Regions from separate parts of the Micromonospora sp. NPDC048999 genome, predicted to be linked through region 2. Evidence: riboswitches for the same ligand, from Rfam matches in the RefSeq annotation. Region 2 holds a riboswitch; the other holds the start of a gene.
What was found. Region 2 has a riboswitch for cyclic di-AMP ahead of AB0C02_RS21795 (transglycosylase family protein). Riboswitches for the same ligand answer to the same signal wherever they lie in the genome.

Region 1: another riboswitch for cyclic di-AMP. It lies ahead of AB0C02_RS01110 (hypothetical protein); the one in region 2 lies ahead of AB0C02_RS21795 (transglycosylase family protein).

The regions. Positions count from the first base shown of each region.
Region 1 covers NZ_JBEZFI010000001.1:219,460-226,376, reverse strand. The annotation lists gene AB0C02_RS01120 (helix-turn-helix domain-containing protein) at 31-372, opposite strand; gene AB0C02_RS01115 (carbonic anhydrase) at 542-1,159, shown strand; gene AB0C02_RS01110 (hypothetical protein) at 1,156-2,175, opposite strand; cyclic di-AMP (ydaO/yuaA leader) riboswitch at 2,179-2,310, opposite strand; gene AB0C02_RS01105 (metal-sensitive transcriptional regulator) at 2,520-2,819, opposite strand; gene AB0C02_RS01100 (copper ion binding protein) at 2,916-3,119, shown strand; gene AB0C02_RS01095 (hypothetical protein) at 3,116-3,313, shown strand; gene AB0C02_RS01090 (heavy metal translocating P-type ATPase) at 3,328-5,583, shown strand; gene AB0C02_RS01085 (CsbD family protein) at 5,681-5,854, shown strand; gene AB0C02_RS01080 (sigma-70 family RNA polymerase sigma factor) at 5,864-6,917, opposite strand, start outside.
Region 2 covers NZ_JBEZFI010000023.1:34,120-41,036, forward strand. The annotation lists gene AB0C02_RS21790 (YbaB/EbfC family DNA-binding protein) at 1-403, opposite strand, end outside; gene AB0C02_RS21795 (transglycosylase family protein) at 494-1,135, opposite strand; cyclic di-AMP (ydaO/yuaA leader) riboswitch at 1,134-1,306, opposite strand; gene AB0C02_RS21800 (hypothetical protein) at 1,508-2,224, shown strand; gene htpG (molecular chaperone HtpG) at 2,392-4,284, opposite strand; gene AB0C02_RS21810 (alpha/beta hydrolase) at 4,501-5,349, shown strand; gene AB0C02_RS21815 (flavin reductase) at 5,364-5,615, opposite strand; gene AB0C02_RS21820 (ThuA domain-containing protein) at 6,072-6,917, shown strand, end outside.

The DNA of each region.
Region 1 (6,917 bases), on a different contig from region 2:
TGGCGGGAGCGTGGCCCGCGGGTGTGGGCGTCAGGCTTCGGCGGCGGAATCGGTGGCGGGCTCGGTGGTGAAGAGGGCGAGCAGGGCGCCGACCTGCTGGTCGGCCTCGGCCGGGTGACGGAAGTGGCCGCTCGGGTTGATCGTGTATTCGTTGCGCCGCCCCACCCGGGTGCGGCGCAGGTAACCACCGGCTTCCAGGTCGGCGACGATCGCCTGGGCGGCCCGCTCGGTCACCCCCACCTCGTCGGCCACGTCCCGCAGCCGCGCGGTCGGGTTGCGCGCGATGGCCAGCAGCACGTGACCGTGGTTGGTGAGGAAGGTCCAGTTTCGGCCGCTCCCGTTCTCGCCCGTTGTCGTCGCCATGGTGGCCATGGTAGGGCCCCGGCCGGGGTCGCCCGCTCCTGCGATGGCCAACACATGAAATCTGTATCACGCAAATCTTGACGTATCTCGGGCCTGGGTGTGACCGTGGGTTTTGCGGCCCTCTCCGCCGCCGACCGGGCCCGACCCGGTCGTATCGCGTGAGGACGAGGTGACTGTTGTGACGCCGACCACTCCCGATCAGGCGCTCGGCGAGCTGTACGCCGGCAACCGTCGTTTCGTCACCGGCGTACCCCGTCACCCGAACCAGGATGCCGATCACCGGGCCGCGGTCGCCGACGGTCAGCACCCCTTCGCGGTGATCGTCGGCTGCTCCGACTCCCGGCTCGCCGCCGAGATCATCTTCGACCGCGGCCTCGGGGACCTCTTCGTGGTGCGGACCGCCGGCCACACCGTCGGCCCCGAGGTGCTCGGCAGCGTCGAGTACGCGATCACCGTGCTCGGCACCCCGCTGGTCGTGGTGCTCGGCCACGACTCCTGCGGAGCGGTGCAGGCCGCCCGCGAGGCGGTCGCCACCGGCACCTCTCCCGCGGGGCACCTCGGTGCGCTGGTGGAGGCCGTCGTGCCCAGCGTGCGCCGGGCGGCCCGACAGGGAATCGAGGACGTGGACGGGATCGTCGACATCCACATCGCGCAGACCGTGGAGACGCTGCTGGCCGGGTCCGCCGTGCTCGCGGAGCGGGTGGCCGGCGGCCACTGCGCGGTGGCCGGCATGTCGTACCGGCTCAGCGCGGGCGAGGTGCGGACGGTGGCCGAGATGCCCGCCGGCACGCCCTAGAGCAGCGACATGTGTACGTGGTCGGTGTGGTTGGACGGCCCGCTGTAGGACTTCCAGCCGGTCGCCGGGAACCAGATCTGCCGGTTCCAGATCACGTAGTAGATGCCCAGCCGGTCGGCGTTGCGAATGAGGAAGGCGGCGACGTTGTTGCCGTACATCCGCATGTCGTCGTTGTGCCAGGGCGAGAAACCGCTGTTCTGCAGCGACCAGTCGCAGGCCCGGCCCTTCGGGTGCTCCCACGGCCCGCCGGGGCGGTAGCAGCTCACGAAGCGGTTGAAGCCGGCCCGCTTGACCTCCTTGTAGGCGTGCAGGGTGCGCGGGGTGATGTAGCCCGAGGTGGTGGGGTCCTTCGCAGTGCGTGACTCGGGCTTCCACGTCCCGTCGGAGTTGCGACCGGGCCCGATCCGGGCGACCGGCGAGGTGGCCGAGACCAGGCCGCCGGTGAAGCCGCGGCCACCGACCAGCGCCAGCGACTTCTCCGCCTCGGCCTTCGCGCGGGCCATCGCGTTGGTCTGCTTCAGCTGCTCGCGTACCTCGGCGTCGAGCGCGGTCTTGGCCTGCTCCGCGCGGGTCTTCGCCTCGTTGATCGCCGCGAGCTTCTGCGCGTTGACGAGGTTCAGCTCGTCCAGGCCGGCGGCCCGCTCGACGAACGCGTCGGGGGTGTTGCTCTCCAGCAGTACGGCCAGTACGCCGATCCGGCCGGTGCGGTAAGACTGCGCGGCGATCTGGCCGACCTGTGGGCGCAGCGCGTCGAGTTCGGCCCGCGCCGCGTTCACCTCGAGGGCCAGTTGAAGCTGGCGCTTCTCCGAAGCCTTGAGCTTTGCCTTGGCCTGGAGATAGGCGCGGTTCGCGGCGTCGATGACGTCCGTGATGAGCGGAGGGTCGTCGTCCTCCTCGTGCCCGGACGGGTTGGGGCTGGGGGGCGCGGCCGGGGCCGGGATCGGCCCGGCGACGATGGCAAACGCGGTCAGCACGGCCACCACGGGTGTCAACCAGCGGCGCAGGGGTGCCGTCACAATCGTTCCTTCCTTCGACCGCCGACCGGGTTAGCTGCCGGGTTCGGGGCGGAACTGGCCCCTACCGCTCGCGCGGATTCACCCCAGGTACCTGGTTCCCCGGCTCGCCCTCGGGCGATTGGGCGGCGGCACCGCAGGCGCCGATGCGCGCCTTCGGCGGTGACCGGCAGCGACGTTACCTGAGAGCCCCTGCGTCGATCTACGCCCGGAAGCCGGCCAATAGCGCGATTTCGTCGTAGCCCTGCGTGATCAGTATCGCGTTGGAAATCGGTGGTTACGCTGCGCAGCGTCACCATGCAACCTGCGTGCTGCCGTCCGGGCTTCGGCCCGGCCCCGGCTCCTGGTCAGCCGCGTTTCATCAGCCGGCCGACGGCGGCCATCATCTCGGTGGCCATCTCGTCGGCGCGGCCCTCGGCGGCACCCTCCCGCATGCAGTGCCGGGCGTGCCCGTCGAGCAACCCGAGGCCGACCTTGTCCAGGGCGGCCTGGATGGCGGAGATCTGGGTCAGCACGTCGATGCAGTAGCGGTCGTCCTCGACCATCTTTTCGATGCCGCGGACCTGGCCCTCGATACGGCGGAGCCGCGCGAGCAGCTGTTCCTTGCTGGCGGTGTAGCCCCGGGTCGGGGTCGTCGGTGCGGTCATGACGTCGAGGATAGCGTACCCCTAGGGGGTATGGTACGTTCGCTGTCGGGGGTCGATACCCCCACCGGGTAGCGGTAATGGAAGGAAAAACTCGCGATGGTTACCACCACGTACCAGGTGCAGGGCATGACCTGTGAGCACTGCGTCAAGTCGGTCAGCGCCGAGGTGGGCGCGATCCCGGGCGTCAGTGACGTCCAGGTCGACCTGGCCGCCGGCAGTGTCACGGTCACCAGCGAGGGCCCGTTGGACACGGACGCCGTCCGCGCCGCCGTGGACGAGGCCGGTTACGACCTCCAGTGAACACGGTGACGAAGGTGGGCGGTTTCATCCTCGGCCTCGTGGCGGTGTTCGGCACGGCGTACGGGGTCGGCCAGCTGACCGGCCCCGTCACGCCCGCCGTCGAGACCCGCCACGACGCCACCGACCCCGGCCACCCCGGCGATGGGCGGTCCCCGGACGCCGAGCATGGCGTCCACGATCACGGGCACAATTGACCGGAGGTGCCGCGATGACATCAACCGCTTCGTCCCTGCCGCTCGCGCCGAACCTGATCGAGCTCACGATCGGCGGCATGACCTGCGCCTCCTGCGCCGCCCGGATCGAGAAGAAGCTCAACCGGATGGACGGCGTCGAGGCCACGGTCAACTACGCCACCGAGAAGGCCGCCGTCCGGTACGCCGACGACGTCACCCCGGCCGACCTGATCGCCACGGTGGAGAAGACCGGCTACACGGCCGCCGTGCCACCGCCGCCAGCCCAGGCCCCGGCCGAGGCGCCCGCCGAGCCGGCGGACGAGCTGGGCGGGCTGCGTACCCGGCTCTGGGTGTCGGCCGTGCTGGCCGTGCCGGTGATCCTGCTCGCCATGGTGCCGGCCTGGCAGTTCACCTCCTGGCAGTGGGCATCGCTGACCCTGGCCGCACCGGTCGTGGTCTACGGCGGGCTGCCGTTCCACCGGGCCGCCTGGATCAACCTGCGGCACGGCGCGGCGACCATGGACACCCTGGTGTCGCTCGGCACGCTCGCCGCGTTCGGCTGGTCACTCTGGGCGCTCTTCCTCGGCGACGCCGGGATACCCGGAATGACCCATCCGTTCCGCCTCGACATCACCCGCACCGACGGCGCCGGCAACATCTACCTGGAGGCGGCGGCCGGGGTGACCGTCTTCATCCTGGCGGGGCGCTACTTCGAGGCCCGGTCCAAGCGGACCGCCGGGGCCGCCCTGCGGGCGCTGCTCGAACTGGGCGCCAAGAACGTCGCGGTGCTCCGCGACGGGCAGGAGACCCGGATCCCGGTGGACCAGCTCGCGGTCGGCGACCGGTTCGTGGTCCGGCCGGGCGAGAAGATCGCCACCGACGGCGTCGTCGAGGAGGGCACCTCGGCGGTGGACGCCAGCATGCTCACCGGCGAGTCCGTGCCGGTCGAGGTCGGGCCCGGTGACACCGTCGTCGGGGCCACCGTCAACGCCGGCGGCCGGCTGGTCGTCCGGGCCACCCGGATCGGCGGCGACACCCAGCTCGCCCAGATGGCGAAGCTGGTGGAGCAGGCGCAGACCGGCAAGGCGGCCGTGCAGCGGCTCGCCGACCGGATCTCCGGGGTGTTCGTGCCGATCGTGATCGCGCTGGCCGTCGGCACGCTGGGCTGGTGGCTCGGCGCCGGAGGCGGGGCGACGGCCGCCTTCACCGCGGCGGTGGCTGTGCTGATCATCGCCTGCCCGTGCGCCCTCGGCCTGGCCACCCCGACCGCGCTGCTGGTCGGCACCGGGCGGGGCGCCCAGCTCGGCATCCTGATCAAGGGACCGGAGGTGCTGGAGTCCACCCGCCAGGTCGACACCGTGGTGCTGGACAAGACCGGCACCGTCACCACCGGGCGGATGACCCTGGTGGAGGTGCTTCCCGCCGCCGGCCAGGACGCCGACGAGTTGCTGCGGCTGGCCGGCGCGCTGGAGGCGGCCTCCGAGCACCCGATCGCCCGGGCGGTCGCCGAGGGCGCGGCACAGGTGGGACCGCTGCCGGCGGTCACCGGCTTCGCCAACGCCGAGGGGCTCGGCGTGACCGGGTCGGTCGACGGCCGGGACCTGGTGGTCGGGCGGCTCCGGCTGCTTCGGGAGCGAGGCCTCGACGTACCGGAGGCGGTCGTGCAGGCTGCGGCCGACGCGGAGGCCGCCGGGCGGACGGCGGTCCTCGCCGGCTGGGACGGCCGGGCCCGTGGCGTGCTCGCGGTGGCCGACGTGGTGAAACCGACCAGCCGGGCCGCGGTCGCGCGGCTGCGCGAACTGGGGCTTGCCCCGGTGCTGCTGACCGGTGACAACACCACGGTCGCCCGGGCGGTGGCCGCCGAGGTCGGCATCGATCAGGTGATCGCCGAGGTGCTGCCCGCCGACAAGGTGGACGTGGTGCGGCGCCTCCAGGCCGAGGGGCGGACGGTCGCGATGGTCGGCGACGGCATCAACGACGCCGCCGCGCTGGCCCAGGCCGACCTCGGGCTGGCCATGGGTACCGGCGCCGACGTGGCGATCGAGGCGTCCGACCTGACGCTGGTCCGGGGCGACCTGACGGCCGCGGTAGACGCCATCCAGCTCTCTCGCCGGACGCTGCGCATCATCAAGGGCAACCTGTTCTGGGCCTTCGCCTACAACGTGGCGGCCCTGCCGCTGGCCGCCGCCGGCCTGCTCAACCCGATGATCGCCGGTGCCGCGATGGCCTTCTCGTCGGTGTTCGTGGTGGCGAACAGCCTCCGGCTGCGCCGTTTCCGCCCGGCCGCCTGAGCTGGCGCGTCGCGTCACCTCTGTGAAATCGGCGATTGAGTGGCCGGATGGCGGGGTATCTCCATCGCGTCACGGAAACCGCTGAGTGGAGGTTCCCATGGGCATGGATGACAAGATCAACAATGCGGCCGAGAAGAGCGCCGGCAAGATCAAGGAGAGTGCCGGCCGGGCCACCGACAACGAGCGTCTCGAGGCCGAGGGCCGCGCCGACCAGACCAAGGCCAACCTCAAGCAGGCCGGTGAAAAGATCAAGGACGCCTTCAAGAGCTGACGTACGTTCCTACGCGCGCCTGGCCGGCACCCCGCCGACCAGGCGCGCGGCGCGTAGCTCCAGATAGCGCTGCTCGGGCCGGCTGGTGGTCGCCCGCGCGGCGGCCAGGTACGACTCCCGCGCCTCGTCGCGCTCGCCGGCCAGCTCCAGCAGGTGCGCGCGGACGGCGGCGAGCCGGTGGTGCCCGGCGATGCGCTCGTCGGCGGCCAGCGGCGCCAGCAGGGCGAGCCCGGCCCGGGGGCCGTCCACCATGGCCACCGCGGCGGCCTGGTTGAGGGTGACCATCGGGTTCGGTGCGATCCGGGCGAGTACCCGGTAGAGCCCGACGATCTGCTGCCAGTCCGTCTCCGCCGCCGTCGACGCCTCGGCGTGCACCGCCGCGATCGCCGCCTGCACCTGGTACTGCCCGGGTGGCGACCAGGTCAACGCCGCGGTCACCAGGGCGATCCCCTCCTCGATCTCCCGCCGGTCCCAGCGGGTGCGGTCCTGCTCGGACAGGGGGACCAGGTCCCCGGCCGGGCCGGTCCGGGCGGCCCGGTGCGCGTCGGTGAGCAGCATCAACGCCAGCAGTCCGGTGACCTCGCCGTCGTCCGGGAGCAGCCGGTGCAGGTCCCGGGCCAGCCGGATCGCCTCGCCGGTCAGCTCAGCCCGATGCAGCTCACCGCCGCTGGAGGCGGTGTAGCCCTCATTGAAGATCAGATATAGGACGTGCAGCACGGCGCGCAGCCGCTCGTCGCGGTCGGCGGCCGACGGCAACACGAAGCGGGCGCCCGCCGCCTCGACCCGCTGTTTGGCGCGGCGGATCCGCTGGCTCATCGTCGCCTCAGGCACCAGGTATGCCCGAGCGATCTCCGCCGTGCTCAGCCCGCCGACCGCCCGCAACGTGAGCGCCACCTGGGCGGCGCCGGTGAGCGCCGGATGGCAGCAGAGGAACAGCAGCTTCAGCGTGTCGTCCCCGGTCGGCGGCTCCTCGTCGGCGGCCGGTGCGACCGCCGCGTACGCCGGCTCCCGGATCGCCACCGCGACCTCGCGGTTGCGGCGGGCCCGCTCACTGCGCCACTCG
Region 2 (6,917 bases):
CGTCCTCCATCGCCCGGCTGAACAGTTCCATCTGCCGTACCGACTGCTCCTGCAGCCCGCCGAGCCGGGCGGCCAGGGCGTCGACGTCGGCCCGCGCCGAGGCGCTGACCTGGGTGTCGAGGTCGGCGAGGGCCGCGTTGACGGCCACCACGACGTGCCCGCAGACCGTCTCCATCCCCGCCTCGGCCAGATCCGGGTCGACCACGATGGACTCGATCCGACCACCCTGGACAGCCACGGCCCGGACCCGGCCGCCGGCCGTGACCCCCTCGGCGCGGAGCAGCTGCGCCGAGTCGCCGTCGGCATGCTCGGCGGCCCGCGAACGCATCGAGGACAGCGCCTGCTGGGTCCTGGCCAGCAGCTCGTCGAGGCTCTCGGCCGCGGTGAACGGGTCGTTGATCATAGCCGCGCTTTCTTCACGTCTTTCCGGAGCACCGTGACCATAGCAACCACACCCCGGGCACGGACGGGGCCGGGGGCCGAGCGTCCCGCGTCAGCGCAGGCGCAGCTGCTGGCCCGGGAGAATCAGGCTCGGGTCGTCGCCGACCACCCGCCTGTTGCGCTCGTACAGCGCGTGCCAGCCGCCGGCGAGGTTTCGCTCGTGGACGATTACGGACAGGCTGTCACCGTGCTTGACCACATAGGTCTCGGCACCGCCGGCACCCGGCGCGCCACGCCGGTGGCTGCGGGTCGCCGGCCGGTCGTGACGCGACGCCCGCTTGCTGATCGCGCTCTTCGGCGACTGCCGACTGACGGACACCGACGTGGACTTCGTCGAGCCGCCCTTCCTGCCGCAGACCGGCCAGGCGCCGATGCCCTGCCGGGCGAGGACCTTCTCGGCGATGGCGATCTGCGCGCCCCGGCTGGCCAGGTCGGCCCGGCTGGCGTACTTCTGCCCGCCGTGGCCGTTCCAGGTGCCCTTCGAGAACTGGAGGCCGCCGTAGTAGCCGTTGCCGGTGTTGATGTGCCAGTTCCCGCCGGACTCGCACCGGGCGATGGCGTCCCAGTTCACACTGGACGCGCTGGCCGGCTCGGCCGGCCCGAGGATGGCGACGGCGCCGACGACGAGCGCCGCCCCCGCGGCGACCCGACCTCGGGTGATTCGTCGATGACGTGCGACGTATTCAGTTGCCATGTGGGTTCCTCCACGCCGACGAGGTGAGCTGTCGGGTTCGGGCCGAGGAGCCCGGCCGCCGGTCGGCGGCTTCACCCCGAGGTGTCGAGCACCGAGGAACTTGTGGGTCCCCCGCTCCCGCCTGAGGTCCAGGTACCACGGGCCGGCGGCGGAATTAGGCGTTACCGGCCCGTGGTGTCCGCGATCGCGAACGCCTCGACGATAAGGGCGATTTGCCGCAATCGCCCACGTCTTGGGAAGTTCTTCACCCGGCCGGGCGAACGCCTCGCCATCCGCGTTGCGGACCATCCGAAAGCGCCTAAGCACCGACCAAACTTCACGTTTGCGCAGGTCAGAGTGGCCGAGCTACCGTATGCCGCAGAGGTGATGGCAATGACCACATTCTATGTTGACCTCTCTCATCACGACTGGGATCGCGTCCAGGGCAAGTTCGACTGGGCGGCCCTCCTCAAGGCCACCTCCCCCGTCCTGTGCCTGCGGGTCACCTACGGCGACCCGAACGGCTTCAACCCGCCCAGCCCCCACGCCGTCGACATGGCGCACGGCGCGGCCCACGCGGGCTTCGACGTGATCGGCGGCTACCACAACCTGATCAAAGGCGATCAGGCCAGCACCAACCGGCAGGTCGACTACCTGCGCCGCAACCTCGACGCGATCGGCGCGGTCTGGGCGATGGTCGACGTCGAGCGCTACCCCGAGTTGGTCACCAACGGGCTGTGGCCCCGCTGGGACGACGTACACCGGTTCGTGGATCGCTGGCACGCCGTCGACAACCGGCTGCTGGCGGGCTACATACCGAAGTGGATCTGGGAAGGGGATCTCGCCCGCCCCGACCTGCGGGTGCTCAAGATTCCCCTGGTCGCCAGCGACTACGGCAGCAACCCCACCGGCGCACCCGCCGCCGTGTACGCGAAAGCGGGTGGGAACGGTGGCCCGGGCTGGGCCGCGTACGGCGGGGTGAGCCCGTCGATCTGGCAGTTCGGGTCGAACCTCACCTGCCCCGGCGCCTCCAAACAGACCGACTGCAACGCATACCGAGGCACGCTGGCCCAGCTGCGGGCCCTGTTGACGAAAAAGACGACAGCATGACCGCTGCCGGATTCGCCGCGATCCTCTCTGACCCGAACGTCGCCGCGATCCGCGACGACAAGGCCGCAGCCCTCGCCGCAGCCGGCCAGCAGGACGTCTGCGTACCCGCGTGAAGTGGCCGCCTCCGTCGGCCGCGGCGTGACTGCCGCGGCCGACGGAGAAGGACGTCACAGCGTACGGGCGAGCCGGTCGGCGAGGATCCGGGTGAACCGCGACGGGTCGGCCAGTTCCCCGCCCTCGGCGAGCAGCGCCATCCCGTACAGCAGCTCGGCGGTGTCGCTCAGGGCGGTGGAGTCGCCGCCCTGCTCCTGCGCCTTGCGCAGCCCGGTGACCAGCGGGTGGGTCGGGTTGAGCTCGAGGATCCGCTTGACCTGCGGCACCTCCTGCCCCATCGCCCGGTACATCTTCTCCAGCGTCGGCGTCATGTCGTGCGCGTCACCGACGACGCAGGCCGGCGAGGTGGTGAGCCGGGAGGAGAGCCGGACCTCCTTGACGCTGTCGGCGAGCGCGCCACTCATCCAGGTGAGCAGGTCGGCGTACTCCTCGCGCTCGGCCTCGGCCTTCTCCTTCTCCTCCTCGGTCTCCAGGTCCACCTGGCCCTTGGCCACCGAGCGGAGCGTCTTCCCGTCGTACTGGCCGACCCGCTCGACCCAGACCTCGTCGACCGGGTCGGTGAGGATCAGCACCTCGTAGCCCTTGGCCCGGAACGCCTCCAGGTGCGGGGAGTTCTCGATCATGGCCCGGGACTCGCCGGTGGCGTAGTAGATCTCGGACTGGCCGTCCTTCATCCGCTCGACGTAGTCACGCAGGGTGGTCAGCTCGGCCGGGTCGTGGGTGGAGGCAGCCCGGACCAGGTCGAGCAGCGCCTCGGTGTTGTCCGGGTCCTCCAGCAGACCCTCCTTGACCACCGCGCCGAACTCGGTCCAGAACGTGCGGTAGGACTCGGCCGACATCTCCTTGAGGGTGGCGAGGACCTTCTTGACCAGGCGGCGGCGGACGGCGCGGATCTGCCGGTCCTGCTGGAGGATCTCCCGGGAGATGTTCAGCGACAGGTCGTGCGCGTCCACCACGCCCTTGACGAAGCGCAGGTAGTTGGGCATCAGCGCGTCGCAGTCTTCCATGATGAACACGCGCTTGACATAGAGCTGCACGCCGCGCCGGCCCTGCGGGGAGAAGAGATCGAGCGGCGCGTGCGACGGCAGGAACAGCAGGGCCTCGTACTCGAAGGTGCCCTCGCCCCGCATGTGGATGGTCTCGAGCGGGTCGGCCCAGTCATGCGCGACGTGCCGGTAGAACTCCTTGTACTCGGCCTCGTCGACCTCATCCCGGGAGCGGGCCCAGAGCGCCTTCATCGAGTTGAGCGTCTGCTCCTCGCGGGTGGTGGCGCCGTCCTCGGCCGACCGTTCGACGGTCATCCGGATCGGCCAGGCGATGAAGTCGGAGTAGCGCTTGACGATCTCCCGGATCGTCCACTCGGCGGTGTAGTCGTGCAGGTTGTCCTCGTCGTCGGCGGGCTTGAGGTGCAGGGTGACCGAGGTGCCCTGCGGGGCCTCGTCGACCGGCTCCACCGAGTAGGTGCCCTCGCCGGTGGACTCCCAGCGGGTGCCGCCGTCCTGCCCGGCGCGGCGGGTCAGCAGGGTCACCTTGTCGGCCACCATGAAGGTGGCGTAGAAACCGACGCCGAACTGGCCGATCAGCTCCTGGGAGGCGGCAGCGTCCTTCGACTCGCGCAGCTTGCTCAGCAACTCGGCGGTGCCGGACTTGGCGATCGTGCCGATCAGCCCGACCACCTCGTCGCGAGCCATGCCGATGCCGTTGTCCCGCACGGTCAGCGTGCGGGCCTCCTTGTCGACCTCGATCTCGATGTGCAGGTCGGAGGTGTCGACCGTGAGATCCTTGTCGACCAGCGACTCCAGCCTCAGCTTGTCCAGCGCGTCGGACCCGTTCGAGATCAGTTCGCGCAGGAAGACATCCTTGTTCGAGTAGATCGAGTGAACCATCAGCTGAAGCAGCTGACGGGCCTCGGCCTGGAACTCCAACGTCTCGCCCCGGTCGCTCACACCGATTCCCCTTCCACATCGCGGGCCTTCCGGCGGAAAGGATACGAGGCGTGACGACGGTGGCACCGCCCGGCCGTGCCGACTGGCACGTCCGCACACTTTGCCGTGAATATCCGTTTCGAGGAAGCGGCGGGTCCCCCTCCGGTAGCTTCCAGGCAGGGCAGCGAGCCCACACGGAGAGGTCTTGCGGTGTTCGATGGGTTCGAAGAATTCGACATGAGGACATCGGGAGCGACAATCCACGGCCGCGTGGGCGGCACCGGACCTCCCGTCCTCCTCCTGCACGGCATTCCCGAGACACACCTCATGTGGCACCGGGTGGCCTCACAGCTCGCCGAGCACTACACCGTCGTCGCCACCGACCTACGGGGCTACGGCGACAGCGGCAAGCCGCCCAGCACCGCAGACCACGAGCCCTACAGCATGCGTGCGACCGCCCGCGACCAGATCGAGGTCATGCGAGATCTCGGCTACGACCAGTTCCGACTCGTCGGACACGACCGCGGCGCACGGTGCGCGTACCGGCTCGCGTTGGATGCTCCGGACGCGGTCACCCGGCTGGCCGTCATGGACGTCGTCCCCACCGGCGACGCCTACCGCCGGGCGGAGATGAAGTTCAGCCTGGGGTACTGGGTCTGGTCCTTCCTGGCGGCACCGGAGCCGGTGCCCGAGCAGTTCATCGGTGCGGCGCCCGATGTCCTGGTCAACTTCATGCTCGACAGTTGGCCGGAGGTGAAGGACGCCTTCCCGGCCGAGATACGGGCGGAGTACGTTCGGAAGTTCAGTGATCCCGCCACCGTGCATGCCATCTGCGAGGAGTATCGGGCCGCCGCAAGCCTGGACTACCAGCAGGACGAGGCGGACCGGGGCAAGCGGAAGATCGCCTGCCCGGTGCTCTTTCTCTGGAGCCAACGGGGGTCGGTCGCCCAACTGTACGACGATCCACTGGCCATCTGGCGGGAGTGGGCGGACGATGTTCGCGGCGAGCCCTTACCCGTCGGACACTTCATCCCAGAGGAAGCCCCCGAACAGACCGCCCGTCAGCTCCTGGACTTTCTGAAGTAGCCCTGCGCCCGCCGCTACCCGCGCGGTCTCGCCCACCCGAGGAAGCGGTCGTGCAAGCCCGCCAGTGCGGTGCCGCCGCCCAAGTCGGCGAGTTGGACGGCGGCCTCAGCCTGGAGGGTCGCCAGGTAGATCAGCAGGTTGGCCCGCTGGCCCCGATACTCGGCGAGTAGGCGCAACTTCGCGGCTGAGCAGGGCCAGGCGATGCCGCATGCCTGGCAACGCCAGGTCGGACGCGACGGAAGATGCTCGGGCCGGCGGCGGCTCATCGCAACCTCAGTGCCACGGCGCGCGCCTCCTCGTCCGTCAGCGGCAGAAACCACAGGAACCGCCGTACGATCTCGGGCGGTTGAGGGCCGTCCGGCCGACCGCGTAGGTCCCGGATCGCCTGGCGGGTCAGCCGCGTGAACTCCGGCAGGAGTTCCGCCCGGCGAGCCGCGTCCGTCGGTGCCGCCGTCCACGCCGGGCACGCCCAGTCCGCGCCGCAGCCGTCACAGACCCAGCCCGGCGCGGCGGTTCAGTGCGCGGCCGCCACCCCGTCGCGCTCTGCGCGAGCTTCAGGACTCCCACGCGCAACTTTTGCTGATTCATTTCAAAGTTTCGTAATGATGCATCTAGCTTCATGTTGCTGTCGGCGATAGCCTCTCGCCCGAGAACACATCGCGTCCCCTTGGCTCGTCGAGGTCCGCCCCCACTTCCCCGGGCCGGAACTGGAAAGGAACCGCATGTCCAGCCACCACCCGCCAGCAAGAACCCGCAGAGCACACCCGTCCCGCCGAGCGGGCGCAGACGCCCGCCGACGACTGCTGCGCTTCCTGCTCGCCGCCGTCCTACCCGCCGCGTCCCTGTCCGTCGGCTCGCTCGCCGTTGGCACCCCGGCCTGGGCCGCGCCCACCAGCGCACCGGCCATTCTCACCCCGACCGCCCCGACCGGGACCAACAGCTTCTACCGAGGCCCGGTCACCCTGAACCTGTCCGCGACCGACGAGGTCAACGGTGTTCAACGCCTGGAGTACCGGCTCGGCAATACGGCGCCGTTCCAGACCGCGGCGTCCGCGGCCGCCCCGTACCCCGCCAGCCTGACCGGCTCGGTGCAGATCACCCAGGAGGGCACCACCGCCATCGGCTACCGGGCCATCGGCGGCGACGGCTCCGCGGAGTCCGTCCGCACCATCACCGTCCGGATCGACACCGTCGCCCCGGTGGTCAGCTGGCCAGGCATCGTCGACGGGCACGTCGGCCACACCGCCACACTGATCCCGACCCGGACCGATCCCGCGCCCGGCTCCGGGGGCGTCTTCATCCACCGCATGTGGCTCGACGGCACCGAGGTCACCCCGCTGCCCGTCACCACCTCCACCCTGGCCACCGGCGGGCACACCATCAGCGTGGTGGCCAGCGACGCGGCCGGCAACGCCGCCCGGTTCGACCAGGCGTTCGTCGTCACCACGTCCTTCACCGACCTCGACAACCTCATCGCCGGCTACGTCACCAGCGGCGCCCTCGACGCCGCCGACGGCGACAGCCTGCGCGCCACCCTCGCCCAGGCCGCCAGCCTCGCCGAGACCGGC